Regions from separate parts of the Saccharopolyspora griseoalba genome, predicted to be linked through region 1. Evidence: riboswitches for the same ligand, from Rfam matches in the RefSeq annotation. Region 1 holds a riboswitch; each other region holds the start of a gene.
What was found. A riboswitch is a leader RNA that binds a small molecule or an ion and turns the genes downstream of it on or off. The one in region 1 is predicted to bind cobalamin.
Positions count from the first base shown of each region.

Region 1 (6,991 bases):
TCGCGGCGGGGCGGACGAACGGGTAGCGTTCGAGCGCCTTCTCGGCGAAGAGCCGGTCGATGGCATAGTTCGCGCTGCCCCCGAGGTAGTAGTCGTAGACCCGGGCGACGTTCGGGTGCTCGAGGTCCGCGCCTTCCGGCGAGAACACTTCCGGCCTCGGCTGGCTCACGAGGTCTGCCCCTTCCATCGGTCGGTCGGCGAGGTGACGGATCGTGGTGATCACGTCACGCGAACTGTAGCGCCGTAGTTTGCCACCGGGTCGGGGTGTGGTCACCAGCCGATCGGGCTGAATCGCTGTCTGCGGAGCGTAGTTGGCGCGGTTGATCCGCTCGCGCGGTGCGCGACGCGGGCGCGATCGTTCCGCGGCGGCTTCGTGATCATTTCTCCCGGGCGGTCGCCGTGAATGATCGCTCCAGTCGTTCCCGCATCGCCGCGTTCCAATTCTTCCGGGGTCGCGCGGATTTTTCTCGGTCCCGTTCGCGCCGCTCCTGCCAGAATGTCGAATTTCCATTCGAGGGGGCGGCTCTCCCGGTCGGGTGAAGCGGATGATCGAGGCCCGATCGGCGGTGTCGCGCGCAGGTGACCCTGGCGAAGATCGAAGCAGGTGGGTGTGAGAATCTTGGTGTGGTCGTTCGGTGTTCCAACGGCGTCGCACCGTGATCTACCAGCATCGCCAGTCCGCGCGAGGGCGGACGGCCGGCCGGATAACGATCCAGGTTCGAAGCGCGATCAAGCCCGTAGATCGGCTCGCGGTCGAGGGCTCCGGTGCGGATGATTGGAACCGGGCCAAGTGGCTGACGGGACTCGTGAGGGCTGACCGCGTGGGGCGGCCCGCTCGATTTCCGGCCGAGACGAATTCGTGATGCGAAATGGCGCAACGGGCTGGGGTTGCGCTCCGTCTCCCAGGCGGATGACCGCACGGGAGAACTGACAAGGACGGGGGAGTCAGGATGTCCGCACCAGGGATCGGCAAGGAACCACACTTCTCGCTGCCCGACTTCGATTCGGTGGCCAAGCTGCCGAAGCCGATCAGGGCGCTGGTGTATCTGGTCGTCATGGCAGTGCTGACGGTGGCGTCGCTCGGGGCGCTCGCGGCCACCATCGCCGTCATCGGCCAGCTCTCCGGCGCCTTCGACATCTTCAGGCTGATCGGCTGAGCAATTCCGCGAGAGGGCCGGTGCACGACGGGTGCGCCGGCCCTCTTCTCATCGCGCGAACCGGCCGATGTCCTCGGCGATCTCGCGCGGGTGCTCGCCGTTGATCGCGTGCGAGGCCTCCGGGTGCTCGACGACCGCGCCGTTGACCAGAGCAGATCTCGCGGTGCGCAGGGCGGTTTCCGGATCGTGCACGACCGAGCGTCCCGCGATCAGGGCCAGCACCGGCATCCGCAGCCCGCGCAGCGCTTCCGGGGCGATCCGGGTGGGCTGGGGGAGCTCCATCGAGTAGTTGCGCATCCCGGCCTCGATCATGTCCGCGACCGGGACGTCCCGGACCGGTGCGCCACCCGCGGTGTAGGAGTTGAAGGAGTCCCGCCAGGACTTCGGCTGTCACGGCACCGAGGCGGGGATCGCGCGGAACGCGGTCCAGGCCGGGATCGAGTCGAAGGTGTGCACCGGATCGATCAAGGTCGGCGTGGCGACGCGCTGCGGCCGGTGGATCGCCAGGTTGGCCGCCGTCCACCCGCCGATCGACAACCCGATCACGTGGAACCGCTCCTGCGGGAGCTCCTCCAGCACCTGGTCGAGCCAAGCGGCCTGGTCGGCGTCGTCGGTGATCGGGACCTCCTGCACGCTGCGGCCGAGTTCGCCGAGCAGGTCGACGGCGTAGACGTCGCCGACGCGCAGCAGCGAGGGCAGGTTGTCGGCCCACACCGGTGATGCCGAAGCGCGGTCGGGCAGCAGCACCAGCGGTTCGCCGCCGGCGCCCGCGGAGCGGTAGACGCGCACGAAGCCGAAGGCCGTGCGCACGTCGCGCACCTCGGAGGCGGCCGGCAGCTCGCGCATGGCCGCGGCGTAGGCCGCTTCGAACTCCGCGTGCCCGGCGGCGCTCTTCCAGTGCCCGACCGGCGCGGGCGCGCGGAGCGCGAACGCCGCGACGAGCGCGGCGACCCCCGCGATGATCGTGATCCCCAGCACCCGGCGGCGACGCCCGCCGCTTCCACCGTCCGCCATCCTCGCCCCGGCAAGCCGACGCCGCCGACGATAGCGCGGTCGGGGAGGTCGCGGCCGGTGTCCGTTCGAGCTCGGAGTTCTCACTCGATCGTGTGATACGTTCGAATTGCCAGTCACGAGCTCGCTCATTTCGCGAGCAGGGAATCCGGTGCGAATCCGGAACTGACGCGCAGCGGTGTGGGTGACGGCGGAACTCGAAGCCACTGGGGCTCGAAGCCCTGGGAAGGCGTTCCGCCCGGTTGAACCCGAGTCCGAAGACCTGCTGGCACCCGGTGCGACCGGGTTTGTCTTGGCAACTGGGCTTCGCGGAACAGAGCCCTGACGCAAAAGGAACGCAATTGCGCTTCGCAGCAGCACTGCACAGCATCGCCGTCCTGGTCCTGCTGGCCGGGTGCGGGACCGGCGCCGCCCCGCAGGAGCAGCGGTCCGCCCCCGGGTTCCCGCGCGCGGTGGACAACTGCGGGCAGCGCACCGAGGTCCAGGCCCCGCCGCGTCGAGTGGTCTCGCTCGACCAGGGCAGCACCGAGATCTTGCTGGCGCTCGGCCTCGCCGACCGCATCGCCGGCACCGCGACCTGGACCGACCCGCTGCCCGCCGACCTCGCGGCGGCCAACGAGGGGGTTCCCCGGTTGGCCGACAACACGCCCTCCTACGAGTCGGTGCTCGCCGCCGAACCCGAGCTGGTCACCGCCTCCTTCGAGGCCACCCTGGGCACCGGTGGCGTCGCCACGCGGGAGCAGTTCGCCGAGCTGGGCGTGCCGACCTACCTGTCGCCGTCGGACTGCTCGAAGGACAACAGCGGACCGGGCGACGGGCGCCGCGACGCCCCGCTGACCATGCGGTCGATCTTCACCGAGGTGCGCGATCTCGCGCGGATGTTCGGCGTCGAGGACCGCGGCGAGCGGTTGGTCGCCGAGCTGCGGGGCCGGATGGACCGCGCCACCGGCGACCTGCGCGCCTCGGACGCCTCGATCGCCTACTGGTTCGCCAACTCCGAATCGCCCTACCTGGCCGGGTGCTGCGGCGCGCCCGGCATCATCACCGCCGAGGTCGGCGCCCGCAACGCCTTCGCCGACACCCGCGCCGAGTGGCCGCAGATCAACTGGGAGGTGCTGGCCGAACGCGATCCGGACGTGCTCGTGCTCGGCGACCTGACCCGCGACCGGGAGACCGCCGAGTCCGCCCGGGCCAAGATCGGGTTCCTGGAGTCGCACCCGGTCACCCGCAACATGACCGCGGTCCGCGAGAAGCGCTACGTGCTGCTGAGCGGGCAGGCGATGAACCCCACCATCCGCACGGTCGCCGGCGTGGAGAAGGTGGCCGCCAAGCTGCGCGAGTTCGGGATGGCGGGGTGAGCCGCCCCGCGCTACCCCTGCTGGTGGTCGCCGGCAGCGCGCTGCTGCTCGCCTCGATCTCCGCGGCGATCACCATCGGCCCCGCGCACATCCGATTCGGCGACGTCTGGGCGGTGGTCGCCGACCGCATCGGGCTCGGCGCCTCGGACCTCTCGCTGATCCGCGAGGGCATCGTGTGGAACCTGCGCCTGCCGCGCACCCTGCTGGCGGCGGTGTGCGGCGCGGGGCTGGCGGTGTGCGGGGCGATCATGCAGTCGCTGCTGCGCAACCCGCTGGCCGATCCGTTCGTGCTGGGGGTGTCCTCGGGCGCTTCGACCGGTGCGGTGGTGGTCGTGGTGCTCGGCGTGGGCGGCGGCGTGATCTCGCTGTCGGCGGGCGCGTTCGTCGGAGCGCTGGTGTCGTTCGGGTGCGTGCTGTGGCTCAGCCACGTGCTCGGCGGCACCACCGACCGCGTGGTGCTCTCCGGCGTGGCGGCGATGCAGCTCTTCTCGGCGCTGACCTCGTTCATCGTGCTCATCTCGGCCGACGCCAACACCACCCGCGCGGTGCTGTTCTGGCTGCTGGGCTCGCTGAGCAACGCGGGCTGGCCGGAGGCGCTGCTGTGCGCGGCGACGCTGGTGGTGGTGCTGCTGGTGTGCGGGGGGCACGCCCGCGCGCTGGACGCCTTCGCCTTCGGCGAGGACGCCGCCGCGGCCCTCGGCGTGCCGGTCACCCGCACCCGCCTGGTGCTGCTGTGCATCACCGCGCTGCTCACCGCCGTGCTGGTGAGCTCGGCCGGCGCGATCGGCTTCGTCGGCCTGGTCCTCCCGCACGCCACCCGAGCTCTCGTCGGACCCGGCCACGCCCGGCTGCTCCCGCTGACCGCGCTGGCCGGGGCGGTTTTCCTGGTGTGGGTCGACACGCTGAGCCGCACGGTGCTCGCCCCGCAGGAGGTCCCGGTCGGGGTGGTCACCGCGCTGCTCGGCGTTCCCGCGTTCGTGCTGATCCTCTACCGCGCCAGGGAGCCCCGATGAGCGAGGAAGGCCTCTCCGCGCAGCGGGTGTCGCGCGACCTCGGCGGGCGGCCGGTGGTCGACGGGGTCACCATCAGCCCGCGCGAGGGCGAGACGGTCGGCCTGCTCGGACCCAACGGCTCGGGCAAGTCGACGCTGCTGCGCCTGCTGGCCGGGCTGCTGCGGCCCAGCTCCGGCGTGATCACGCTGGACGGGCGCGCCCTGGCCGAGTTCGAGCGGCGCGCGCTGGCCCGCCGGATCGCGGTGGTCGAGCAGCACTCCGACACGCAGGTGCCGCTCACCGTGCGGGACGTGGTGCGCCTCGGCCGGATCCCGCACCGCCGCTCCTGGCAGGCCCCCACCGCCGCGGACGCGGAAGCTGTCCGCGCGGCCATGCGGCGCACCGGGCTGACCGACAAGGCCGACCAGCGATGGCAGACCCTCTCCGGCGGGGAGCGCCAGCGCGTCCAGATCGCCAGGGCGCTGGCCCAGCAACCCCGGGAGCTCCTCCTGGACGAGCCCACCAACCACCTGGACGTCCAGCACCAGCTCGATCTGATGTCGCTGCTGGTCGAGCTGCCGGTCACCACCGTGGTGGCCCTCCACGACCTCAATCACGCCGCGATGTTCTGCGACCGGGTCGTGCTGCTGCAGCGCGGCGAGGTCCTGGCCTCCGGAACCCCGGCCGAAGTCCTCACCGAACCGCTCATCGAGCAGGCCTACGCCGTCCGCACCGAGATCACCCGCACCCCGGAGGGCCACCCGCACATCCGCTTCATACCCACCCGAACCCGGTCGAGGTCCGACAGCAGTTTGGCCTGAAACCGCACGCGCTCGGGGCGTGCGGTTCCAGGCCAAACCGCGAGTGGTCAGCGGTTCGCGAGGCGGGATTCCAGGGTTGCGATCCCGGCCTTGCAGTCCTTGGCCACGCGGCGGTGGTGCGCGTAGCGGTTGAGGAGGGTGAGGGGCTCGGCGGTGCCCGGTTCCTCGTCTCCCGGCCGCGGCCCGCTGTCGCCGGCCAGCACGTGCAGGACCTCGCCGTGAACGGCGCCGCTGCGGTACCAGCGCTCCCAGCGCTCGAAGTCCGGGCTGTGCCGGTGGCCCAGCACGTGCGCCGGCTCGCCCCGGCCGTCGAGCGCGGCTCCGTCGCGGGGCCACAGCTCGATCTCGGAGCCCTGCCCGGGGTCGGGCCAGCGCTTCGCGGTGACCACGCCGACGTGCGGATCGTCCTCGCCGGCAGGGCGCACCAGCAGGGCGTCCTCGGCGTGCGTGCGCGCGGGCAGGACGCGCACCTGCCGGACGGCGGTGAGCGTGACCAGGGCTCGCGGGACCCACCACCAGTTCTCCCGGCGGCTGATCAGGGTGTCCGCGCGCAACCGGGTCGGCGGGTGCTTGGCGGCTTCCTGCGGCAGCAGGTGCTCGACGAACTCCTCGCCCTCGGCGTCCCAGCGCACCTCGACGTCGCCGATGGCGACCAGCGTCCGCGAGGGCTCGCGGGCGACGAACGCGGCGCGCGGTGGCAGCGCGTCCACCTCGTCCAGCCGGGAGAGCGGGAGCGCGGCGCACGGGGTGCGGTCCGCGGGCCAGGTCAGGGGCACGACGGGCATGCCCCCGGCAGCGCTCGGGGTCGCCCAGAGGATCTCCGCCGCGGCGGCTCGAGACCAAGCCGCAACCATTTCGTCCCGCATGACACCTGTGTAACGCCGGCGTGAATTGCTACGTTCTGACCCGAACTCTAGTCGGTCCTGACGGGACTTCCGCGCCGGGCTGAGCTCCGGCAACGGGTTTCCCGCGAGCACCGAACCCTACAGTGCGATACGAGGAAAACCATGCCCGCAGTCGTCGTGCTGGCAACCGCTCTCGCGGCACTCGCGCTAGCCTACCGCTACTACTCGGCGTACTTGGCCAAACGGGTCTACGCGCTCGATCCGACCTTCACGACACCTGCCCACACCTACCGGGACGGCGTCGACTTCATCCCCACGAACAAGCACATCGTGTTCAGCCACCACTTCATCTCGGTGGCCGGCGCCGCGCCGATCGTCGGCCCGGCAACCGCGGTGTTCTGGGGCTGGGGACCGGCGCTGATGTGGGTCGTGCTGGGCACGATCTTCGCCGCAGGTGTGCACGACTTCGGCGCGCTGGTGATCTCGGTTCGCCACCGGGCGCAGAGCATCGGTACGCTGACCAGCGAGATCATCACGCCGCGCGCGCGGACGCTGTTCCTGCTGATCATCTTCTTCCTGGTCACGATGGTCAACGCCGTGTTCGCGGTGGTCATCGCGATCCTGTTCACCTCGAACCCGGAAGCGGTCCTGCCGGTGCTGCTGACCGTGCCGTTCGCGATCGGGGTGGGGCAGTACGTCTACCGCAAGCGCAGCGTGGCGCTGGTGCCCGCGCTCGGCGCGATGGTGCTGATCTACCTGAGCATCCCGCTCGGGCAGATGTGGCCGATCACGCTGGACTCGGTCGCC
Region 1 is NZ_JBHTCJ010000005.1:172,317-179,307, reverse strand. Features, by position in the region: gene ACFQRI_RS11995 (SAM-dependent methyltransferase) at 1-169, opposite strand, end outside; gene ACFQRI_RS11990 (hypothetical protein) at 951-1,157, shown strand; gene ACFQRI_RS11985 (alpha/beta fold hydrolase) at 1,206-1,469, opposite strand; gene ACFQRI_RS11980 (alpha/beta fold hydrolase) at 1,548-2,171, opposite strand; cobalamin riboswitch at 2,265-2,452, shown strand; gene ACFQRI_RS11975 (ABC transporter substrate-binding protein) at 2,510-3,526, shown strand; gene ACFQRI_RS11970 (FecCD family ABC transporter permease) at 3,523-4,539, shown strand; gene ACFQRI_RS11965 (ABC transporter ATP-binding protein) at 4,536-5,339, shown strand; gene ACFQRI_RS11960 (hypothetical protein) at 5,387-6,205, opposite strand; gene ACFQRI_RS11955 (carbon starvation CstA family protein) at 6,347-6,991, shown strand, end outside.

Region 2 (6,991 bases), on a different contig from region 1:
AGACCACGACCGAACCGGAGTCGCCGACGATGTGGGCGCAGCCCTCCGCGGTGGTGGTCGGGTAGATCGTGGTGGTCGCCGCGCCCGCGCACAGGATTCCCATGTCGGCCAGGATCCAGTCGATCCGCGTGCTGGCCAGGATTCCGCACCGCTGCTCGGATTCCACGCCGAGCGAGTGCAGTCCCAGGGCGATCGCGCGGGCCCGGTCCCAGGTCTGATCCCACGTCAGGCTCCGCCACTCCTCGTCGACGGGGAAGCGGAAGGCCTCGGCCGAGCCCGATCGCTGGACTCGATGACGCAGCAGGTCGGGGATCGAGCGGAATTCGGAGCTGATGTCGGCACCCATGGCCGGAAGCTAACCGAGTGGGTGTGCAGGTGCAACGGTACGGCGGGCGAATCGCGAACAGGTGTTGAAAACGTGATCCGACCGCCTGGGCGGTTCCTCCCGCCCAGCGGGAGGGCGCTCGCCCGCGGCGGGGCGGACCTGGTGGCCAGGTCCGCCTGGGCGGGCAGGTCAGGTGCCGACCGCGTTGCCGAGCAGGAGCACGGCGGCCAGCACGATCAGCGCGGTGAACACGGTCAGCGGGGGACCGAGCACGGACCTGGCGAACTGCACCAGCCCGGCGACCGCGCGGCTCAGCACCGCAGCGGCCGCGAACAGCGCGACCAGGACGCCGAGCAGCATTCCTTGCAGAACAGCGGAGAGGGGTGCGGCGGCGACCTGTGGGTCGCTTGCGAGCAGCACCGCCGAAGGTATGCTTACCAAGGCGAGTCTCCCTTTTTCGGAATTGATCCCCGGATTGCGGGGGTTCGGGATTGCGCAGCGCCCCCGGGTCGTGGCCAGACGAGGACCGGGGGCGCTCGCACGTCGGCCGACGGTCTGCCGGCCTCGCGAGGGCGTGAACCGAGATGGCGAAATTCCTCGGCACGCGGCGAAATTTCACTTCACCGTTGAAGCTTTCGCCCGGTCCGCGAAAAATGCGGAGCGACCAGATTACGACTGCGTTTTGGGAAGGTCAACGCCGCTCGGCCGAGAAGCGTTGCGGCGCGGTGGAAAATCACCCGAGCGCGCTGGTCTTCACTGGTAGGGTGAAATTCGGTGAAATTCGACCGGTGCGGTTGAAGGAGCGGCGAGATGGCGCGACCGGAAGCGCTCGGCGGGACCGCGGAGCTCGGTTCGCGGCTGCGCGAGCTGCGCGAGGAGCGGCGGTTGACCCAGAGCGAGCTCGGAAGGGCGCTCGGGGTGGCGGTTTCGAGCATCTCCTCCTGGGAGGGCGGGGTGAAGATCCCGACGATGCGCAGGCTCGCCGACTACGCCACCTACTTCGCCGCGGACGCCGACGCCCGGCTGCCCGAGCTCGATTCGCTGTCGGCCGAGCAGCGCTCCGAGCGCAACCGGCTCAAGCGCGAGCTGGAGCGGCTGCGCGCGGCCGGGAAGGACCCGGTGCCAGCGGGTTCGGGGGCGCTGGACTTCTGGCGGTTCCGCGACGAGGGACCGGTGCGCATCGTGACGGGGGAGCTGTCGGCCGAGTCGATGTCGCCCGCGGCCTCGGTGGAGCAGCTCAACTACGTCGGCCTGACCGCGCACTCGGACCTGGACGCCGCCGTGGAGCTGTTCGGCCACGTGCGCGCGCTGAACCCGGGCTCGGACGTGGGCATCCAGCTGGCCCGCAAGCTGGCGGACGACGACCTGCGCGCGCATCTGGTGTTCCTGGGCAGCGGTCTGATCAACCCGTGGGTGGGGGCGTTGACCGCGGAGTGGCCGGTGCGCCAGGTCGGTGACGACTCGGTGCCGGACGGGGAGGTCTTCGAACTCGCCGGGGAGCCGCCGCGGCGGCTCAAGCCGGTGTTCCGCCACGGGCTGCTGATCGAGGACGTCGGGATGCTCGTCCGGATCCCGAACCCGAACAACATCCGGCGCACCTTGACCATCTGCAGCGGGGTGTTCACCCGCGGCGGGTTCGGCGCCGTGCGGTCGCTGACCGATCCGAAGATCCGCGCGCGCAACCACGAGTACGTGACCGGGCGGTTCGGCGAGGCGGCGAACTTCGGGCTGTTGATGCGGGTGCCGGTGATCAACCACGCCACCGGGACGCCGGATCTGCAGAACCCCGCGACCCGCCTGCACGAGTGGCACCCGGCGACCTAGGAGCTGCGCGGAAACGCTCCGCTCGGCGTGCCAGCGGCGGAACCCGGGCACCTCCTGATGTCTGGGACATCGGCGCGTCGCATGCCCGAGCAGCGCCGAGGAGGCGCCTCGGATGCCCGCATCACCGGGGGAACGCTCTTCCGACCGGCTCATGGTCGGGGCGGTGCTGACGAGCTCGGGGGCGTTGATCGACTTCGCCGAGCGGCTTCCTAGACTTGGCGCGATCGGTCGCCGGGTCGTGACGAGGGAGCAGCTTTGCGGACAGAGCGCGTGCACATCGCCGAGTCGGCGTGGGTCGCCTCCACGGCCCGGGTCGGCGAACCGTTCCGGCCGGGTCGCTCGTGGGACCGGCTCGACCGGCCCGCCGCGGTCGGCGAGCGCTGCGAGATCGCGCACTTCAGCCTGATCGGCGAGGAGTCGCAGCTGGGCGCCGACTGCACGCTGGACGCCTACTGCTGGATCGAGGACGGCGCCAGCGTCGGCGACCGCGTGGTGCTCACCCACCGCGCTTCGGTCGGCGCCAACGCCGTGATCGGCGACGGCTGCGCCATCAGCGCCGCCACCATCGCCGCGCGCAGCCGGATCGGCGATGGCTGCCAGGTCTACGGCGACCTGGTGCACCGCAGGCTCGACCCGGGCGCGCCGCTGGAGCAGGACGCCGCCCCGGTGCTTGAGGACCGCGTGTTCGTCGGTTGGGGCGCGAAGGTCGTCGGCGGGGTCACCATCGGCCGCGGCAGCTACGTCTGCGCCGGGGCCACCGTCACCAAGGACGTCGCACCCGGCATGATCGTCACCGGCGTCAACGAGATCCGCGAGCCCGACACCTGGACCGGTGCGCTGGCCGGGTCCGCGTTCTTCGCCCAGCCCGCCGAGCCGGTCCAGCGGCCCGCGCCCGCCGAAGCCGCGCCGGAACCCGAGCCGCAGCCGGTGGAGCCCGAACCCGCCGCCGAGGCGGGCTCGAGCAGGCCGGAGCACACCGCGGACACCGGGGTCATCGAGCTGCCCAAGACCTCGGCCGCCGCCGCGAGGGCGCGCGAGCGCAGTCGCCTCGAGGACTGATCCCCCGCGCGCTCGTCGGTGGGTGTGTCTACCGTCGCTGCTGGAAGCGACGAAGGGGGAACGTCATGCCGGAGCTGAACGAGGCACAACCCGAGGGCACGCCGACCTGGATCGACCTGGGGATTCCGGACCTGGACCGGGCGACCGGCTTCTACGGCGCGGTGTTCGGCTGGGAGTTCACCAGGGGCGACGCCGACACCGGCCACTACACGATGTGCTTGCTGCGCGACAAGCCGGTCGCCGCGCTGATGCAGAACGTCGACGCCGATCCGGTCGCCTACTGGTGGAACCTCTACTTCGCGGTGGACGACTGCGAGGCCACCGCGAACCGGGCCAAGGCCGCCGGGGCCGAGCTGCTGCAGGAACCCATGCAGGTGATGGAGCACGGGAAGATGGCCGTGCTCCGCGACCCCACCGGCGGGCACTTCTCGCTCTGGCAGGCGGGCCAGCACATCGGCTCGCAGATCGTCAACGAGCCCAACAGCCTGCTGCGCAACGACCTGGTCACCCCGCAGCCGGGCCCGGCTCGGGACTTCTACTCCGAGGTCTTCGGCTTCACCCTGGACGGTGATTCGCAGCTCGAGGGTGCCGACTTCACCTTCCTGCGGCGCCCGGACGGTCACGAGATCGGTGGAATCCTCGGCGACCCGTCGGCGGAGAAGTCGGAGTGGGGCGTGCTGTTCGCCGTCACCGACGCCGATGCCGCGGTCGCCCGCATCCGCGAGGCCGGTGGGAGCGCGGACGACGCCTTCGACATGGAGTACGGGCGGCTGGCCAACGCGCGCGACCCGTTCGGCACTCCGTTCAGCATCGGGTCCAACCCGCACATCACGTGATCGAGATCGCCGGTGCTCGGGGCTGTTCGGCCGAGTCCTCCCGGGTTAGCCTGACGTTGCCGGTGGTTCACCGCTCGCACGCGCTGCGGGCGGTGAGGCAAGAGGGAACCTGGTGCGAGTCCAGGACTGCCCCGCAGCGGTGAGTGGGAACGAAAGCCGTCATCAGCACTGGACGCAGGTCCGGGAAGCGACGGCCGGTAGGAATCCCGGCTCCGGCCGGGCGCGCCCGCGAGTCCGAAGACCTGCCACCGGTACGCGCACCGCCGGTGCGCGTGGTCCGAGGTCTCGCGGGAGGACCTGGCGGACGTTCCAGCGGCCGTGGTCGTCGCTGGTCCGCGCCCTCGCGAAGCCTCGGTGGACGTCTAGCTCGCGAGGAGAGAGCGTTGACATTCATCGGATCCACCGTGCTCGGATTTCCCCGGATCGGCCCGAACCGGGAGCTCAAGCGGGCGCTGGAGAACTACTGGGCGGGTCGCTGCGACGAGAGCGAGCTGCGGTCGGTGGCGCGCCGGCTGCGCGCGGGCACCTGGCGCGATCTCGCCGCGGCCGGGCTCGACTCGATCCCGGGGAACACCTTCTCGTTCTACGACCAGGTGCTCGACGCGGCCTTCACCTTCGGCGCCGTGCCGCCCCGGCACGCCGAGCTGGGCCTGAGCGCGCTGGACACCTACTTCGCCATGGCCCGCGGCACGGCCAGCGCGCCGCCGCTGGAGATGACGAAGTGGTTCGACACCAACTACCACTACCTGGTTCCCGAGATCGGCCCGGACACCCGGTTCGAGCTCGCCGACCGCACGCCGGTCGACGACTTCCGGGAAGCCCGCAAGCTCGGAGTTGAGACCCGGCCGGTGCTCGTCGGGCCGTTGACCTTCCTGCTGCTCGCCAAGTCGGCCGAGGGCGCGCCGGAGTCCTTCCGGCCGCTGGACAAGCTGCCCGAGCTGCTCGACGCCTACGCGCGGCTGCTCGCCGAGCTGCGCGAGGCCGGGGCCGAATGGGTCCAGCTGGACGAGCCAGCTCTGGCCGTCGACCGCACGGCCGAGGAGCTGGAGGTGCTGCGCAACGCCTACCGCCGGCTCGGCGATCGCGCTGACCGGCCGGAGCTGCTGGTCGCGGGTTACTTCGGCGAGCTGGGTGAGGCGCTGCCGGTGCTGGCCGACTCGCCGGTCGAGGCGATCGCCGTGGACCTCGTCGCCGGCCCGGGTGCGCTGGACCGGTTGCCCGGGTTGCGCGGGATGCGGGACAAGACCCTCGTCGCGGGGCTGGTCGACGGTCGCAACGTGTGGCGCACCGATCTGGACCGCGCGCTGACCACCGCGGCCACCCTGCTCGGCATGGCCGGGGAGGTCGCCGTGGGCACCTCGTGCTCGCTGCTGCACGTGCCCTACGACGTCGACGCGGAAACCGACCTGGATCCCCAGGTGCGGGAGTGGTTGGCGTTCGCGCGGCAGAAGGTCGGCGAGGTCGTGCTGCTCGGCCGCGCGCTGCGCGAGGGCCGGGAGGGCGTGCGCGCCGAGCTCGATCGCGCGCGGTCGGCGGTGGCCTCGCGGACGGGTGCGAGCCGGGACCAGCGGGTGCGGGCGCGGGTGGCGTCGTTGCGCCCGGAGCACGCGCGGCGCGGCGACTACCGGCAGCGGTCCGCCGCCCAGCAGCGGTCGTTGCGGCTGCCGCCGCTGCCGACCACCACGATCGGGTCATTCCCGCAGACCACCGACGTGCGCAAGGCGCGCGCCGCGCTGCGCGCCGGGCGCATCGAGCCGGACGAGTACCGGCAGCGGATGCGCGAGGAGATCGAGCGCGTGGTGCGCCTGCAGGAGAAGCTCGGGCTGGACGTGCTGGTGCACGGCGAACCCGAGCGCAGCGACATGGTCCAGTTCTTCGCCGAGCAGCTGGCCGGGTTCGCCACGACCGACCACGGCTGGGTGCAGTCCTACGGTTCGCGCTGCGTGCGGCCGCCGGTGCTGCACGGCGACGTGCACCGGCCGGAGCCGATGACCGTCGAGTGGGCCAGGTACGCCCAGCGGCTGACCGACAAGCCGCTCAAGGGCATGCTCACCGGGCCGGTGACGATGCTGTCCTGGTCGTTCGTCCGCGATGATCAGCCGGTCGACGAGACCGCCCGGCAGGTGGCGCTGGCCATCCGCGACGAAGTGCGCGATCTGGAGGCGTCGGGCATCCGCGCGGTGCAGGTCGACGAGCCGGCGCTGCGCGAGCTGCTGCCGCTGCGCGCGGCCGACCGGCCCGCCTACCTGGAGTGGGCGGTGGCGTCCTTCCGGCTGGCGACCTCGGGCGTCTCCGACGGCACGCAGATCCACACGCACCTGTGCTACTCCGAGTTCGGCGACGTCATCGACGCGATCGTGGCCCTCGACGCGGACGTCACCAGCATCGAGGCCGCCCGGTCGCGGATGGAGGTGCTCGACGACCTCAACGCGGTCGGCTACGCGCGGGGTGTCGGGCCGGGCGTCTACGACATCCACTCGCCGCGCGTGCCAGGCGCCGACGAGGTCGCCGACCTGCTGCGGGCGGCGCTGGCAGCGGTGCCGGCCGAGCGCTTGTGGGTGAACCCGGACTGCGGTCTCAAGACCCGCGACTACCCGGAGACCGAGGCCGCCCTGGCCAACCTGGTGGCGGCGGCCCACCGGCTCCGGGAGGCCGCGGCCCACGGCTCCGACTGACGCCGCCGCTCCCCGCGGGAGCGCCCGACCGGGGTGCGGGCCGCGCGCCCGCACCCCGGTCGCGGGATCAGTCCCAGGTGAGAGCGGCGCCGGACTGGTACTCGGTGACGCGGGTTTCGAAGAAGTTCTTCTCCTTCTTCAGATCCATCGCCTCCGACATCCACGGGAACGGGTTGTCGGTCGGCTCGAACACCGGCTCCAGGCCGAGCTGGGCGCAGCGGCGGTTGGTGATGAACCGCATGTACTGCTCGCACGACTCGGCGCTGAGCCCG
Region 2 is NZ_JBHTCJ010000007.1:180,232-187,222, forward strand. Features, by position in the region: gene ACFQRI_RS15505 (AMP-dependent synthetase/ligase) at 1-346, opposite strand, end outside; gene ACFQRI_RS15510 (hypothetical protein) at 515-685, opposite strand; gene ACFQRI_RS15515 (helix-turn-helix domain-containing protein) at 1,136-2,149, shown strand; gene ACFQRI_RS15520 (DapH/DapD/GlmU-related protein) at 2,405-3,208, shown strand; gene ACFQRI_RS15525 (VOC family protein) at 3,274-4,044, shown strand; cobalamin riboswitch at 4,091-4,308, shown strand; gene metE (5-methyltetrahydropteroyltriglutamate--homocysteine S-methyltransferase) at 4,428-6,719, shown strand; gene ACFQRI_RS15535 (ribonucleotide-diphosphate reductase subunit beta) at 6,787-6,991, opposite strand, start outside.
Region 2: it holds a riboswitch for cobalamin, as region 1 does, so the genes downstream of both, metE (5-methyltetrahydropteroyltriglutamate--homocysteine S-methyltransferase) here and ACFQRI_RS11975 (ABC transporter substrate-binding protein) in region 1, are expected to answer to the same signal.

Region 3 (6,991 bases), on a different contig from region 1:
CGAAGACGTAGGACTCGGCGAGCTTGGTGTACATCCAGTCGTCCACCACCCCGGCGGTGGCGTCGAAGCCGAAAAGGTAGTCCACAGTGGCCGCCAGCTCGAAGGCGCCCTTGTAGCCGTGCCGCTGCATCGCCGAGATCCACTTCGGGTTGACCACCCGGGCGCGGAACACCCGCTTGGTCTCCTCGCCGAGGCTGCGCGTCTTGACCGCGTGCGGCACCGCCGAGTCGCCGACGTAGGCCGCCGGGTTGTTCCCGGACAGCGAGCGCACCATGGCGACCATCCCGCCGTGGTACTGGAAGTAGTCGTCGGAGTCGGCGATGTCGTGCTCGCGGGTGTCGACGTTCTTGGCCGCCACCTGGATGCGCTTGAACGCCGTCTCCATGTCCCCGCGCGCCTCGCGCCCGTCGAGCCCCCGCCCGTAGGCGAACCCGCCCCAGGTCGCGTAGACCTCGGCGAGGTCGTCGTCGGTGCGCCAGTTGCGCGCGTCGATCAGCGGCAGCAGACCCGCGCCGTAGGCACCGGGCTTGGAGCCGAAGATGCGGGTGGAGGCTCGCCGTCCGTCGCCGTGCTCGCCCAGGTCGGCGCGGTAGTGCGCGGCGACGTGGTTGTCCTCGTCGGGCTCGTCGAGCTTGGCCACCGCCCGCACCGCGTCGTCGACGAGCGCGACCACGTGCGGGAAGGCGTCCCGGAAGAACCCCGAGATGCGCACCACCACGTCGATGCGCGGACGGCCCAGCTCGGCGACCGGCACGACCTCGAAACCGGTGACCCGGCGCGAGGCCTCGTCCCAGGTCGGGCGGCAGCCCAGCAGCCAGAGGATCTCGCCGAGGTCGTCGCCCTGGGTCCGCATCGCCGAGGTGCCCCACACCGTCAGGCCGACCGAGCTCGGGTACTCGCCGGTGTCGGCGACGTGCCTGCTGATCAGCGAGTCGGCCAGCGAGGCGCCCACCTCGAAGGCGTTGCGCGAGGGGATCGCCTTGGGGTCCACCGAGTAGAAGTTGCGGCCGGTCGGCAGCACCGAGATCAGCCCGCGGGTCGGTGAGCCGGACGGCCCGGCCGGGATGAAACCGCCGTCGAGCGCGTGCACGACGTGGGTGACCTCGTCGGTGGTGCGCGCCAGCCGCGGCACGACCTCCTCGCAGGCGAAGCGCAGCACCCGCACCACCGGGTCCACTCCGGAGCCCAGGACGTCCGCGGCCACCGCCTCCGCCCGGTCGGCCGACCAACCGGCCTCGGCCAGCGCCTCGACGAGCTCGCGGGCCAGCTCCTCCAGCAGGTCCACCGCGTCGGAGGCCGACGCCGACGGGCCCTCGACCAGATCGGTCAGCGCGGCCGGGACCTCGGCGCGCGCACCCGGGTCGGCCAGCAGCGCCTGCTCGTCGAGCCCGAAGTGCTCGGACAGCGCCGAGCGCAGGCCCGGCAGGGCGCCGACGGTGCCGCCGAAGACCTGGCGCGCCCGCAGGATCGCCAACACGTCGTTGACCAGCTCGTCCTCGCGCGGCGCGCGGCCGAGGATGTGCAGCCCGTCGCGGATCTGCACGTCCTTGATCTCGCAGAGGTAGCCGTCGATGTGCATCACGAAGTCGTCGAAGGACTCCTCGTCGGGTTGGTCCTCCTGGTGCAGGTCGTGGTGCAGCTCGGCGGAGGTGACCAGCTCCCAGATCTGGTTGCGCAGCGCCGGCTTCTTCTCCGGGTCCATGTCCGAGACCAGCGCGTACTCGTCGAGCAGCTGCTCCAGCTTGGCGATCTCGCCGTAGGAGTCGGCGCGGGCCATCGGCGGGATCATGTGGTCCACCACGACCGAGTGGCCGCGCCGCTTGGCCTGGGTGCCCTCGCCCGGGTCGTTGACGATGAACGGGTAGATCAGCGGCAGGTCGCCCAGCACGGCGTCCGGGGCGCAGTCGGCCGCCAGGCCCAGGCCCTTGCCCGGCAACCACTCCAGCGTGCCGTGCTTGCCCAGGTGGATGACCGCGTGCGCGCCGAACTCCTCGCCCAGCCACCGGTAGGCGGCCATGTACTGGTGCGACGGCGGCAGGTCCGGGTCGTGGTAGATCGCGATCGGGTTCTCGCCGAACCCGCGCGGCGGCTGGATGAGCAGCACGACGTTGCCGAAGCGCAGCGCGGCGACGTAGATCGAGCCCTCGTCGTCGACGTACAGGCCCCCGGGCGGCGCGCCCCAGTGCTCGGTCATCGACTCGCGCAGCTCGGCGGGCAGCGCGTCGAACCACTCGCGGTACCGGGTGGCGGGCACGCGGATGGCCGCCTCGGCCATCTGGTCCTCGGTCAGCCACTCCACGTCGTGCCCGCCGGCGGCGATCAGCCGGTGGATCAGGGTGTCGCCGTCCAGCCCGGAGACGTCCAGGCCGCCGAGGTCGTAGCCGGCCTCCTCCAGCGCGCGCAGCAGCACCACCGCCGAGGCCGGGGTGTCCAGGCCGACCGCGTTGCCCACCCGGGAGTGCTTGGTCGGGTACGACGAGAGCACCACGCCGAGGCGCTTCTGCTGGTTGTCGACGTGGCGCAACCGGGCCAGCGAGACCGCGGTGCCCGCGACGCGGGCGGCGCGCTCGGGATCGGCGACGTAGACCGGGATGCCGTCGGCGCCCTCCTCCTTGAAGGAGAACGGCACGCTGATCAACCTGCCGTCGAACTCCGGCACCGCGACCTGCATCGCGGCGTCCATCGGAGAGACCGTGTCGCTCTCGGCCCAGACCGCGCGGCTGGTGGTCAGGCACAGGCCCTGCAGCACCGGGACGTCCAGCTCGGCGAGCGCACCGGCGTCCCAGGAGTCCTCGTCACCACCGGCGCTGGCGTCGGCGGCCACGGCGCCCCCGGCGGCGAGCACGGTGGCCACCAGCGAGTCGCAGCCCGCCAGCAGCTCGCGCAGGCCGTCGGCGTCCGACAGGCTGCGCAGCGAGCCGCAGAACACCGGGACGGCGTTGGCCCCGGCCGCCTCGATCTGGTCGGCGAGCGTGTCGACGAAAGCGGTGTTGCCCGCCAGCGCGTGCGCCCGGTAGAAGATCACGCCCACGGTCGGCTTGGCCCGGTCGTGCGCGCGCTCGCCGTGCCTGCCGAACTCCGGGGTGGACTCCGGGGGCTCGAAGCCGGCACCGGTGAGCAGCACCGTGTCGGACAGGAAGTTGGCCAGCTGGGTGAGGTTGGCCGGGCCGCCCTCGACCAGGTAGGTCAGCGTCTCGGTGGCCACGCCCGCGGGCACCGTGGACAGCGCCATCAGCTCGGCGTCCGGGGTGGCCTCACCGCCCAGGGCGATGGTGGGCAGGCCCGCGGCCAGCACCGCGTCCAGGCCCTCCTCCCAGGCGCGGCGACCGCCCAGCAGCCGGACCACCACCACGTCGACGTCGCGCACCAGCTCGGGCACGTCCTCGGCCGCGACCCGGGACGGGTTGGCCACCCGGTAGTCGGCCTCGGCGGCGCGGGCCGCCAGCAGGTCGGTGTCCGCGGTGGACAGCAGCAGAACTCGGGTTTCGCGGGCAGGCTCGCTCACGCAGGATCCTCTCTCGGGGTGCGCGCCCCGGCGGGGTCATGGCGGCGAGGAGTCTCCTGGCTCCCGGATCCTCGCGGCTTCCCCGCCTTCCCGCCCGCCCGCTCGGGGCCGGGCGGTGGCCGGATGGGGTCCGCTCCCCGGTCACAGTGGCGCGACCGCCCCGGACTCGCACCGGGTTCCTCCACGTCACCGCCGATTGGCTTTCGGGGTGATCCTATCCGTCCTGCGATCTCCGACCACCCGCACGCGGATAAGGGGACGAACCCCACACGACACCGGTCGGCGGGATCGGCGGTTCGACCGGAGCTCGCCCCGGCGGCGGAGCGGACGTCTCGCCGGGCGGTTCCCGCCCGACCGCGGACGGCCCGCTCAGTAGCCGGCGGCGAGGTCGACCGGGGCCAGCAGGGGCTCGCCCGCGACCCAGCGGCGGACGTTCTCCTGCACCCGGCGCGCGAGCGCGGGCATCAGCAGCGACTGCGGGTTGGCCGTGTGCGGCGAGATCAGCGCGCGCGGGTGGGAGAACAGGCGGTGCCCGTCCGGCAGCGGTTCCGGGTCGGTGACGTCCAGGGCCGCGCCACCGATCTCGCCGGCGTCCAGGGCCGCGACCAGCGCGTCGGTGTCGACCAGCGACCCGCGCGCGATGTTGATCAACCAGGCGTCGGGCTTCATCGCCGCCAGCGCCCCGGCGTCGATGAGCTCGTCGGTCTGCGAGGTCGCGGGCGCGGCCACGACCACGAAGTCCGAGCCGGTCAGCACGCGCCGCACTCCCTCGGCGTCCTCGGCGGGCCAGGTGCGCTCGGCGCCGTCGACCGGCTTGCCGGAGCGGTTGACCGCCAGCACCGTCGCCCCGAACGGGCGCAGCATCTCGATCAGCGCCCGGCCGATGCCGCCCGCGCCGATGATGCCGACGGTGGACCCGGACAAGCTGCGCATCCCCTCCGGCCGCTGCCAGGAATCGGCGCGCGCCATCGCGGGGATCTGCCGCGCACCGGCCAGCATCAGCCCGAGGGCGTGCTCGGCGACGGTCTGCGCGTAGGTGCCCGCGGCGGAGGTGAACCGCACGCCCTCGCGCAGCACCCCGGCCGCCAGCCAGGACTCGACGCCCGCCGAGGGCAGCTGCACCCAGTCCAGCCCGGAGTGGTCGAGCTCGGGGAACCGGCCGGGCTCGGCGCCGAACCACACCAGCGCGGAGGCCTCCTCGGCCGCGGCGAGCTCAGCGCCCCCGGCCAGCACGGCGGATTCGAGCTCGGGCGGGGCGACGGGACCCACGTGGACCTTCAACGACTTCTCCATCTCGCTTTCCTCCGGGACAGCTGATCAGCGCGGCCGGCAGCTCACCGCTCGCCGAACCGCAGCGCCTTCCACTGCGCGTCGTCGCAGCTCAGCCAGCGCTGCAGCGATTCGGCGTCCGGCGGGGCGCTGTGGTCCTCGGTGCTGCGCAGGCTCTGCGCGGCAAGCACGTGGCCCAGCCGCAGGCACCGCACGTCGTCCTCCCCGCGCAGCACGCCGGAGAGGAACCCGGCGGCGAAGGCGTCCCCGGCACCGACCGGCTCGACCACGTCGACCTCCGGCGCGGGCACGACGACCCGCCGCTCGCCGAGCGCGTAGGCGGCATCGGCTCCGTCCTTGACCACCACCACGTCCGGCTGGTCGAGCAGTTCCCGCACCTCGTCGGCGGTCCGCACGCCCCACAGCGCGGCGGCCTCGTCGAGGCCGACGAAGACCACGTCGGCCATCCCGGCGAGCTCGCGCAGCACCGGGGCGGCCTCCCGCGCGCTCCACAGCGCGGGGCGGTGGTTGACGTCGAAGGAGATCCGCGCCGCGCGCTCGCGGGTCAGCAGGTGGCGGATCAACCGGTCGCAGCTCGCCGACAGCGCGGGGGTGATGCCGCTGATGTGCAGCAGGCGCGTCGCGTCGAGCTCGCTCGCGGGCAGGAAGTCCTCGTCCATCGTGGACGCCGCCGACCCGGCCCGGTAGTAGTGCACCCGCGTGCCCTCCGGCCTCGGGTCCTTGAAGTACACGGCGGTGGGCGCGTGCGGGTAGACGTCGACCAGGCCGGTGTCCACCCCGGCGGCTCCGATGGTCGAGGCCATGCGCCTGCCCAGCGGGTCGTCGCCCACGCGGCTCGCCCAGCGCACCCGGTGTCCGAGCGCGGCCAGGTGAACGGCCACGTTGGACTCCGCGCCGCCTGCGGAGAGCGTGAAGCTCGGAGCCTGCTCCAGGGGGACCGGGCTGGCCGGGGCGACCAGCGACATCGTCTCGCCCAGGCACAGCACCTCGGTCGGCTGCACCACCACTGCCTCCTCGCGATCGCTGGTTCGAGCGAAAGGCTATCGCCAGCGAGACTGCGAAATACACACCTCCGTTGCACTCCGCGCAACGCTGGGCCGGAACCGGCCGGAGCGGACCGCTTCTCCTAGGCTGGCCCCGGTGATCGACGATCACCCACAAGCCACAGGAAAGAAGGAGGGCTCGCATGAGTCTGGAGCGCCCGATCGATCCTGACCCGTACTCGTTCCTGCCGGCGGTGCCCGAGTTCACCGTCACCTCCGCCGACGTGAGCGACGGTCAGGCGATGACCAAGGCCCAGGCCTTCGACGGCATGGGAGCGGGCGGGGACAACCTCTCGCCCCAGCTGAGCTGGTCGGGCTTCCCGGAGACCACCAAGAGCTTCGTGGTGACCTGCTTCGACCCGGACGCGCCGATCCCCGGCGGCTTCTGGCACTGGGTCCTGGTCGACGTCCCGGCGAACATCACCGAGCTGGCCACCGACGCGGGCAACCGCAACGGCCAGAACGCGCCCGCGGGCGCCTTCCACGTGTCCAACGACATGGGCGAGAAGGCCTTCGGCGGCGCGGCCCCGCCGCCCGGCGACCGCCCGCACCGCTACTACTTCGTGGTGCACGCGGTCGACACCGACAAGCTCGGCGTGGACGAGAACGCCTCGCCGGCGGTGGTCAGCTTCAACCTGGCCTTCCACACCGTCGGTCGGGCCGTCATCACCCCCACCTACCAGCACTGATCCTGGCACAGGTGATCGCGCCCGCTCCCCGCTCGGGGGCGGGCGCGACGCGTTTCGCCCGAACGGGCTGAATCACCGGAGCCCGCTCGCTCCTCTTATTAGTGGGAGGTGCGAGATGGACGTGCTGCCGGGGGCCATCGCCGCGGTGCTGGGCACCGCGCTGGCCGCGCTGCTGTTCCCGTCGTTCGTCGCCGGTGAGTACCGGCGACGCGGTGGACTGCGCGCCGAGGTGGCGCTGCGGCGCTACGCGGCGCTGCTCTACGCGACCGCTCTGGGCTGCTACGTGCTGCTGCCCACCGGCGGGGGCTGCTTCGCCGCCCAGCTGCTGCCGCTGGCCGGGCTGACCGGTGGCGGTGGCCTGCTGCAGTTCGCGAGCAACATCGCGCTGTTCGTCCCGCTCGGCGCGCTGCCCGCCCGCGGTTCCCGGTTCGCCGCGGCCGCCGGGCTGGCCGCATCGCTGCTGA
Region 3 is NZ_JBHTCJ010000002.1:181,760-188,750, forward strand. Features, by position in the region: gene cobN (cobaltochelatase subunit CobN) at 1-3,505, opposite strand, end outside; cobalamin riboswitch at 3,536-3,739, opposite strand; gene ACFQRI_RS04985 (D-isomer specific 2-hydroxyacid dehydrogenase family protein) at 3,875-4,798, opposite strand; gene ACFQRI_RS04990 (sugar kinase) at 4,840-5,799, opposite strand; gene ACFQRI_RS04995 (YbhB/YbcL family Raf kinase inhibitor-like protein) at 5,982-6,527, shown strand; gene ACFQRI_RS05000 (VanZ family protein) at 6,643-6,991, shown strand, end outside.
Region 3: it holds a riboswitch for cobalamin, as region 1 does, so the genes downstream of both, cobN (cobaltochelatase subunit CobN) here and ACFQRI_RS11975 (ABC transporter substrate-binding protein) in region 1, are expected to answer to the same signal.

Region 4 (6,991 bases), on a different contig from region 1:
GAAATCGGTGTAGAAGCTGATGACGCCGTGCACGTCGGCACGCGAGATGTTGAGCTCCTCGGCGAGCACCGGGACGATTTGTGGATCGATCCAGCCGAACTCCTCCTGCAATTGGTGCAGGATCGGCAGCAGCGCGCCTCGTTCTCCGCGATGCGCTTGGACCACGCCGCGCACGCGTTCCGCATTCGTCATCCGCGTTCTCCACTCCGTCGTAGATTGGCTCTACGGTCGCGCCAGCGGAGCGAAACCTCAATGCAGGACTGTTTATGCAGCGATAAGCAGCTCGGATCGAAGGCCGCCCACCGTACCGTCGGGCCCCCATAGTGCCTGCGCACCAGGCAGCACGCGCGGTGGGGCCGAAACCGGACGCGCGATCGCCGGACGAGGCGTTTCAGCCATCCGGCAGATTCCCCGCCGGTTGGAGCGCGCGCACCGCTCGTGGCGGTTGGGCGCTCGTTCGTCCCGACGAGCTTGCCGGGGAATTGCCGCGGTGCCCAAGCTGCGATGTGGCGATTTCCCGGGAATCCGATTCCCGGAGGAAGCGCGGCCGGGCGAATTCCCGCGCCGCGAGCACCGCCGATCCACTCGACCGAACGTCGGAGCAGGAGGACACTATGAGTTGGGAAACGCCCGAATACACCGTGATCGAGGTTTGCGCCGAGGCCACCGGCTACTTCTACCGGGGCGATTGAGCGGCTCCCACCACGTGGTCGGCCTCAGCGGTCGCGGGCGGTGTCCGACCTCCGCCGCGACCGCCTGATGGCGTCGCGGGTCCTCCGCGCCGACCGTTCCCCGGCGCGGAGGACCGCGGCGCCGCCGGCTCAGCGGCCCGGCCGCCCGCGCTCCCCGGGCCGCTGGGTCCCCGGCGCCGGAGGGAGCCCGATGACCACCCGCCGGGTCCGAGCTTGCGCGCTGCAGGAGATCCCGCCGGGCACCGCGATCCCGATCGACGGCCTGCCACCGCTGGTGGTGTTCAACGTCGAGGGCGAGCTCTGCGCGATGGACGACGTGTGCTCGCACGCCTTCGCCGTGCTCAGCGAGGGCCACTTCGACGGCACCGCCATCGAGTGCCCGCTGCACATGTCCCGCTTCGATCCCCGAACCGGCGATCCGCTGTGCGGCCCGGCCACCGAGCCGGTCCGCACCCACCCCGTCGAGCTCGACGGCGAGGACGTCATCGTCCACGTCGGCGGCCGCTGACCGTCACGCCGGATCCGGCAGCGCTTCACCGGTTTCCAGCAGGGTCTTCAGGCTGGCGAGCAGCGCGGGCCAGCCCTCGCTGACGGCCTCGCGAACGGCGCTGCCCGGCGGGAAGTCGTCGTGCACGACGGTGAGCTTGACCAGCTCGCCGAGCGGCTCGATCTCGAAGGTGACCTTGGAGCGGCGTTCGGCCGCGAAGCCGGCCAGCGCCTCGGCGGGGAAGCCCGCGGCCTCGCCGAACTCCTCGGTGAAGGTGTGCCAGGTGTAGGAGAGCCTGCGGGGCTGATCGGATTCCAGCACCACCTGCTCGGGGTCGGTCATGGTCACGCCGAACTGCGCCCAGCTCATCCGCGAACCGACCTCCCAGTCGGTCTCGAAGGTCACGCCCCAGTAGCGCTGGGTGAAGGCCGGGTCGGTCAACGCCTGCCACAGCTCGTCCGGCGTGGTCCTGATGTAGGTCGTGTAGACGAACTCGTCGCTCATCGCTCTCTGCTCCAACGCGGTCTTGAGGTCGGCCAGCGCGCCCGCCCGCGCGCGGTCGTAGTTGCTCATCCAGCGGTCGGCGATGGCGTTGATCGGCACGGCGTTGAGGTGGTGCAGCTTCTCCCTCCCGCGCCACCGCGTGGTCACCAGGTTCGCGGCCTCCAGCACGGAGAGGTGCTTGCTGACCGACTGCCTGGTCATCTCCAGGCCCTGGCAGAGCTCGCGCAGGGTCTGGCCGTTCCGGGCGTTCAAGCTGTCCAGCAACCGCCGCCTGTTCGCATCCGCGAGCGCCTTGAAGACCTCGTCCACGTCCCGCAACTCCAACGTGCAACCGTTCGACTGCATGAAGAATAGGCAGCCGAACGGTTGCACGTCAAGCGCGGCGGAGCCCGGGCGCAGCAGCCGGGCCATCGCCCATCAGGAGATGGTCACCTCGCTGGGCAGCTGGAGCGTGCCGCTGAGCGTGGCGCTCGTCCCGCCGTCGCAGACCCCGCTCTCGCTGATCGGGAAGGATTCGCCGGAGTTCGCCGTCAGCTGGTGGGTCCCGTTGTCCCAGCCGTTGCCGGGGACCGACGCGTTGCGAACGGTGATCTCGCAGACCCCGCCGATGTTCACGGTCGCGCTGGCCTGGCTGATGTCCACGCTGGTGGTGCTGGTCGCCGTGGCGAGCCACTGACCGGAGGCGGTCACGGTGGTGCTCGCCGAGGGCATCAGCGTGTTGGTGCAGTTGGTGAAGGTGGGCGGCGCGGCGTTGCCGGCGGAGTCCACGGTGCCCGCGACGGCCGGGTCGCCGCCGGTGGGAGCCAGGACGTTGCCCCCGACGGTGCTGCATCTGACCTCGGTACCGGTGTTCGACCGCATCACCAGCTCCGAGCCGCTCGCGAGCGCGATCGGCTCGACGGTGTTCTGCGGGTTCCACTGCACGGCCTGGACCGACGCCGCCTGCGCGACCGACGCGCCGGCGAGGGACATCGCCGCGATCATCGCCGCGCCCAGAACCCTGTATCGACCGCTGTTCATGCTGACCTCCTGTCGTCGAAGCGCACCCCACCGCCGCCCCCGATTCGAGATTTCCCGCACCGCAGGGGATTTCGGATGACTCATCGGCGATTTCGGGGCGTCACCCGGGAAAACATATAGAAACACGCGTGTTTCTATACCGCAACGGCCAGCTCAGGAGCTCATCGGTGCGCTGCGCAAGCAGGTTCGACCAGCAACGGGGCCAGGCGGGTGAGCTTGTGGGCCAGACGAGCGTGGTCGACCGGTTCCCTGCGTAGCTCCTCGCGAGTGATCTGCCGGACCGCGCCGACCACGAATTCGACCCTGGTGCGGTGCTCCGAGCGCCCGCAGCCGGCGATGAGGTCGACGATTCCGCTGGTCATCCGTTGCTTCGCGGCCAGGATCCGCGGCGTCAGCTCGGGCCGCCCGCCCGCGGCGGCATCGCCGAAGTAGACCCGCGCGGCGTCAGGGTTCTCGGCCAACCAGGTGATGAGCGAATCGACCACGCTCGCGAACCTGTCCGCGCACGCGCGATCCCGCGCGCACGCCTGCCGGCAGGACCGGTGCCAGTCCTCGATCGCGGCCTCCAGGGAGTCCGGCGAATGCGAAACGACGGGATCGGGCTCGCTTTCCGGAATGCGCACCTCAGGAACCGTAGCGGGCCGGTAGCCTTGGCAAAAGGACTTGCCCCTTCGAGGACGAGCGAGGTAGCAGGCAGGTGAGCGCCAGGGCTTCCCGCGAGCGGCGGAAGCTGCCCCCGGGCAGGCACGGCATCCCGGCCGACGAGGTGGCCAGCGACCAGCGCGCGCGCATCCTCGCCGCGGTGACCGCCTCCGTCGGCGAGTCCGGGTACGCCAAGTCGACGGTGGAGGACTTCCTCGGTCGCGCCGGCGTTTCGCGCAAGACCTTCTACCAGCACTTCGCCAACAAGGAAGCGGCCTTCCTGGCCACCTACGACGACCTGGCCGAACGGGTGGTCGCCGCCGCGCAGAAGGCCTACGCCTCGCAGCCGGACTTCGTGGCCAGCGCGCGCGAGGCGCTGGCCGGCGCCCTGCGCGAGCTCGCCGCCGACCCGCACGCCGCGGCGCTGGGGATCGTCGAGGTCTTCGCCGCGGGACCCGCTGCGCTGGAGCGCCGCTCCGAGATCATCGGCAGGCTGACCGAGCTGATCACCGAGCAGACCGAGGACCTGCCGAACACCGCGCCAGGACCGAACTTCACGGCCGAGACCGTCATCGGCGCGGTGCTCGAGGTGCTCTACAACCGGGTGCGGCGCGGCGAGGCGGCTCGACTCCCCGAGCTGCTCCCGGACCTGCTCTACTGCGTCCTGGCGCCCTTCGTCGGCCACGAGCGCGCCGCCGAGGAGCGCGCCGCCGCTCTCGCCGCGGACACCTGACCCCTCCCGCTCGCGCGAACAGGCCGCGAAGCGAACGAGACACGCCCATATAGGGGTTCTCAACAGATCGAAACCCCACATGTAGAGTGATCGACGCTGGTGGTTCACCGGGCCGAACGGGCCCGGTGTGGCAACAGGGAACCCGGTGCGAATCCGGGACTGCCCCGCAGCGGTGTACGGGAACGACCGCCGTCAACGGCACTGGGCGCTCGGCGCCCGGGAAGCGACGGCCAGTAGGTCCGGCCTCCCCGGCCGGCCGCCCGTGAGTCCGAAGACCTGCCACCGGTGCGCGCACGAGGGGTGCGCGCGGTCCGGGACCTCGCGGGAGGGTCCACGCGGACGAGCGGCGGCCTGCGGGGCCGTCGTCCTCGCGTGCTCGCCGCCGGTTCCGGGCAGCACTTCCGAGCTCGCGAGGAGAGAGTCCCGGTGACCGAAACCGCAACACCGCTGGCCGTCCGAGATCCCGGCGCCGAACCCGTCCCGCTGGACTGGGATCGCGTGTCCGCGGTGGTCGAGCAGGCCTGCCGCGGCCTGGACGACGCCCATCCCGAACCCGTGCTGGCCGAGGTCCGCCGCACCGTCTACGACGGCATCAGCAGCGCCGAGCTGGCCGAGGCGCTCACGCTCGCCGCGCGCACCCTGGTGGAGCAGGAGCCGAACTACTCGAGGGTGACCGCGCGGCTGCTGCTGGACGCGCTGCGCGGGGAGGCGCTGAGCTTCCTGGCCGGCGCACCGCAGGAGGCCGATCAGCAGCAGATGCGCGCCCGCTACCGCGACTACTTCGCCGACTACGTCCACCGCGGCGTCGAGCTGGGCGCGCTGGATCCCGAGCTGGCGACGTTCGACCTGGAAAGGCTCGGCGCGGCCATCGAGCCCGACCGCGACCTGGCGTTCGACTTCCTGGGGCTGCAGACGCTCCACGACCGCTACCTGCTCAAGCACGACGGCGCGCGCTACGAGCTGCCGCAGGCGTTCTTCCTGCGGGTCGCCATGGGACTGTCGCTGCGCGAGGACGACCGGGAGGCGCGGGCGATCGAGTTCTACCAGCTGCTGTCGTCGTTCGACTTCATGTGCTCGACCCCGACGCTGTTCAACGCGGGCACCACGCGGCCGCAGCTCTCCTCGTGCTTCCTGACCACCGTCGAGGACGACCTGGAGGCCATCTTCAGCTCGTACCGCACCAACGCGCTGCTGGCCAAGTACTCCGGCGGGCTGGGCAACGACTGGACACCGGTGCGCGGGATCGGTGCGCACATCCGGGGGACCAACGGCGAATCGCAGGGCGTGGTCCCGTTCCTGAAGATCGCCAACGACACGGCGGTGGCGGTCAACCAGGGCGGCAAGCGCAAGGGCGCGGTGTGCGCGTACCTGGAGACCTGGCACATCGACGTCGAGGAGTTCCTCGACCTGCGCAAGAACACCGGTGACGACCGGCGGCGCACGCACGACATGAACACCGCCAACTGGGTTCCCGACGAATTCCTGCGCCGCGTCGAGGCCGACGAGCAGTGGACGCTGTTCTCCCCGGACGAGGTGCCCGACCTGCACGACCTCTACGGCCGGGCCTTCGCCGAGCGCTACCGGGCCTGCGAGGCCGCGGCCGAACGCGGCGAGCTCCGGGTGCACAAGCGGGTTCGGGCCGTCGAGCTGTGGCGGCGGATGCTGACCATGCTCTTCGAGACCGGGCACCCCTGGATCACCTTCAAGGACCCGTGCAACCTGCGCTCCCCGCAGCAGCACGCCGGGGTGGTGCACTCGTCGAACCTGTGCACCGAGATCACGCTGAACACCAGCGCCGACGAGGTCGCGGTCTGCAACCTGGGGTCGATCAACCTCGCCCGGCACGTCACGGCCGACGGGCTGGACCGCGAGCACCTGGCCGCAACCACGCGGACGGCCGTGCGCATGCTCGACAACGTCATCGACATCAACTTCTACACCGTCGACGAAGCCCGGAACTCCAACCTGCGGCACCGCCCGGTGGGCCTCGGGCTGATGGGTCACTCCGACGCGCTGCTGCGGCAGGGCCTGGCGATGTCCTCGGCCGAGGCGGTGGAGTTCGCCGACCGGAGCACCGAGGAGATCTCCTACCACGCGATCGCCGCTTCCGCCCGCCTCGCCGAGGAACGCGGCCGCTACGAGTCCTTCGAGGGCTCGCTGTGGAGCCGGGGGATCCTGCCCATCGACTCGCTGGAGCTGCTCGCGCGCGACCGGGGCGACGACGAGTTCGACCGGTCCACCCGCCTGGACTGGGACGGGCTGCGGGAGCTGGTGCGCGCCAGCGGGATGCGCAACTCCAACGTGATGGCGATCGCGCCGACCGCGACCATCGCGAACATCTGCGGCGTCGGGCAGTCCGTCGAGCCGATCTACCGCAACCTCTACGTGAAGTCGAACATGTCCGGCGAGTTCACCGCGATCAACCCGCACCTGGTCTCCGACCTCAAGCGCGCGGGCCTGTGGGACGAGGCGATGGTCGCCGACCTGAAGCTGCACGACGGCTCGCTCGGCCCCGTCGACCGCGTGCCCGCCGAGCTCAAGACCCGCTACGCCACCGCCTTCGAGGTCGAACCGCGCTGGCTGGTCGAAGCCGCGGCGCGCAGGCAGAAGTGGATCGACCAAGCCCAGTCGCTGAACCTCTACCTGGCCAGGCCCAGCGGCCGCGAGCTCGACCAGCTCTACCGGCTCGCCTGGCGCAAGGGCCTCAAGACCACCTACTACCTGCGCTCGTCGAGCGCCACGCACGTGGAGAAGAGCACGCTGCGCGGCACCGACGGCCGGCTCAACGCCGTGCCCGCGTCCTGCTCCACCACCGAGACCGATTGCGAGTCCTGCCAATGACCTCGGAACCGATGACCACGACCGGACTGGGCACCATCGACCGCGGCGGCGAGCGCGTCGACGTCGCCGACA
Region 4 is NZ_JBHTCJ010000007.1:188,013-195,003, reverse strand. Features, by position in the region: gene ACFQRI_RS15570 (NADH-quinone oxidoreductase subunit NuoE family protein) at 1-192, opposite strand, end outside; gene ACFQRI_RS15565 (bifunctional 3-phenylpropionate/cinnamic acid dioxygenase ferredoxin subunit) at 883-1,200, shown strand; gene ACFQRI_RS15560 (ArsR/SmtB family transcription factor) at 1,204-1,992, opposite strand; gene ACFQRI_RS15555 (hypothetical protein) at 2,101-2,703, opposite strand; gene ACFQRI_RS15550 (hypothetical protein) at 2,865-3,188, opposite strand; gene ACFQRI_RS15545 (TetR/AcrR family transcriptional regulator) at 3,401-4,078, shown strand; cobalamin riboswitch at 4,162-4,376, shown strand; gene ACFQRI_RS15540 (ribonucleoside-diphosphate reductase subunit alpha) at 4,505-6,919, shown strand; gene ACFQRI_RS15535 (ribonucleotide-diphosphate reductase subunit beta) at 6,931-6,991, shown strand, end outside.
Region 4: it holds a riboswitch for cobalamin, as region 1 does, so the genes downstream of both, ACFQRI_RS15540 (ribonucleoside-diphosphate reductase subunit alpha) here and ACFQRI_RS11975 (ABC transporter substrate-binding protein) in region 1, are expected to answer to the same signal.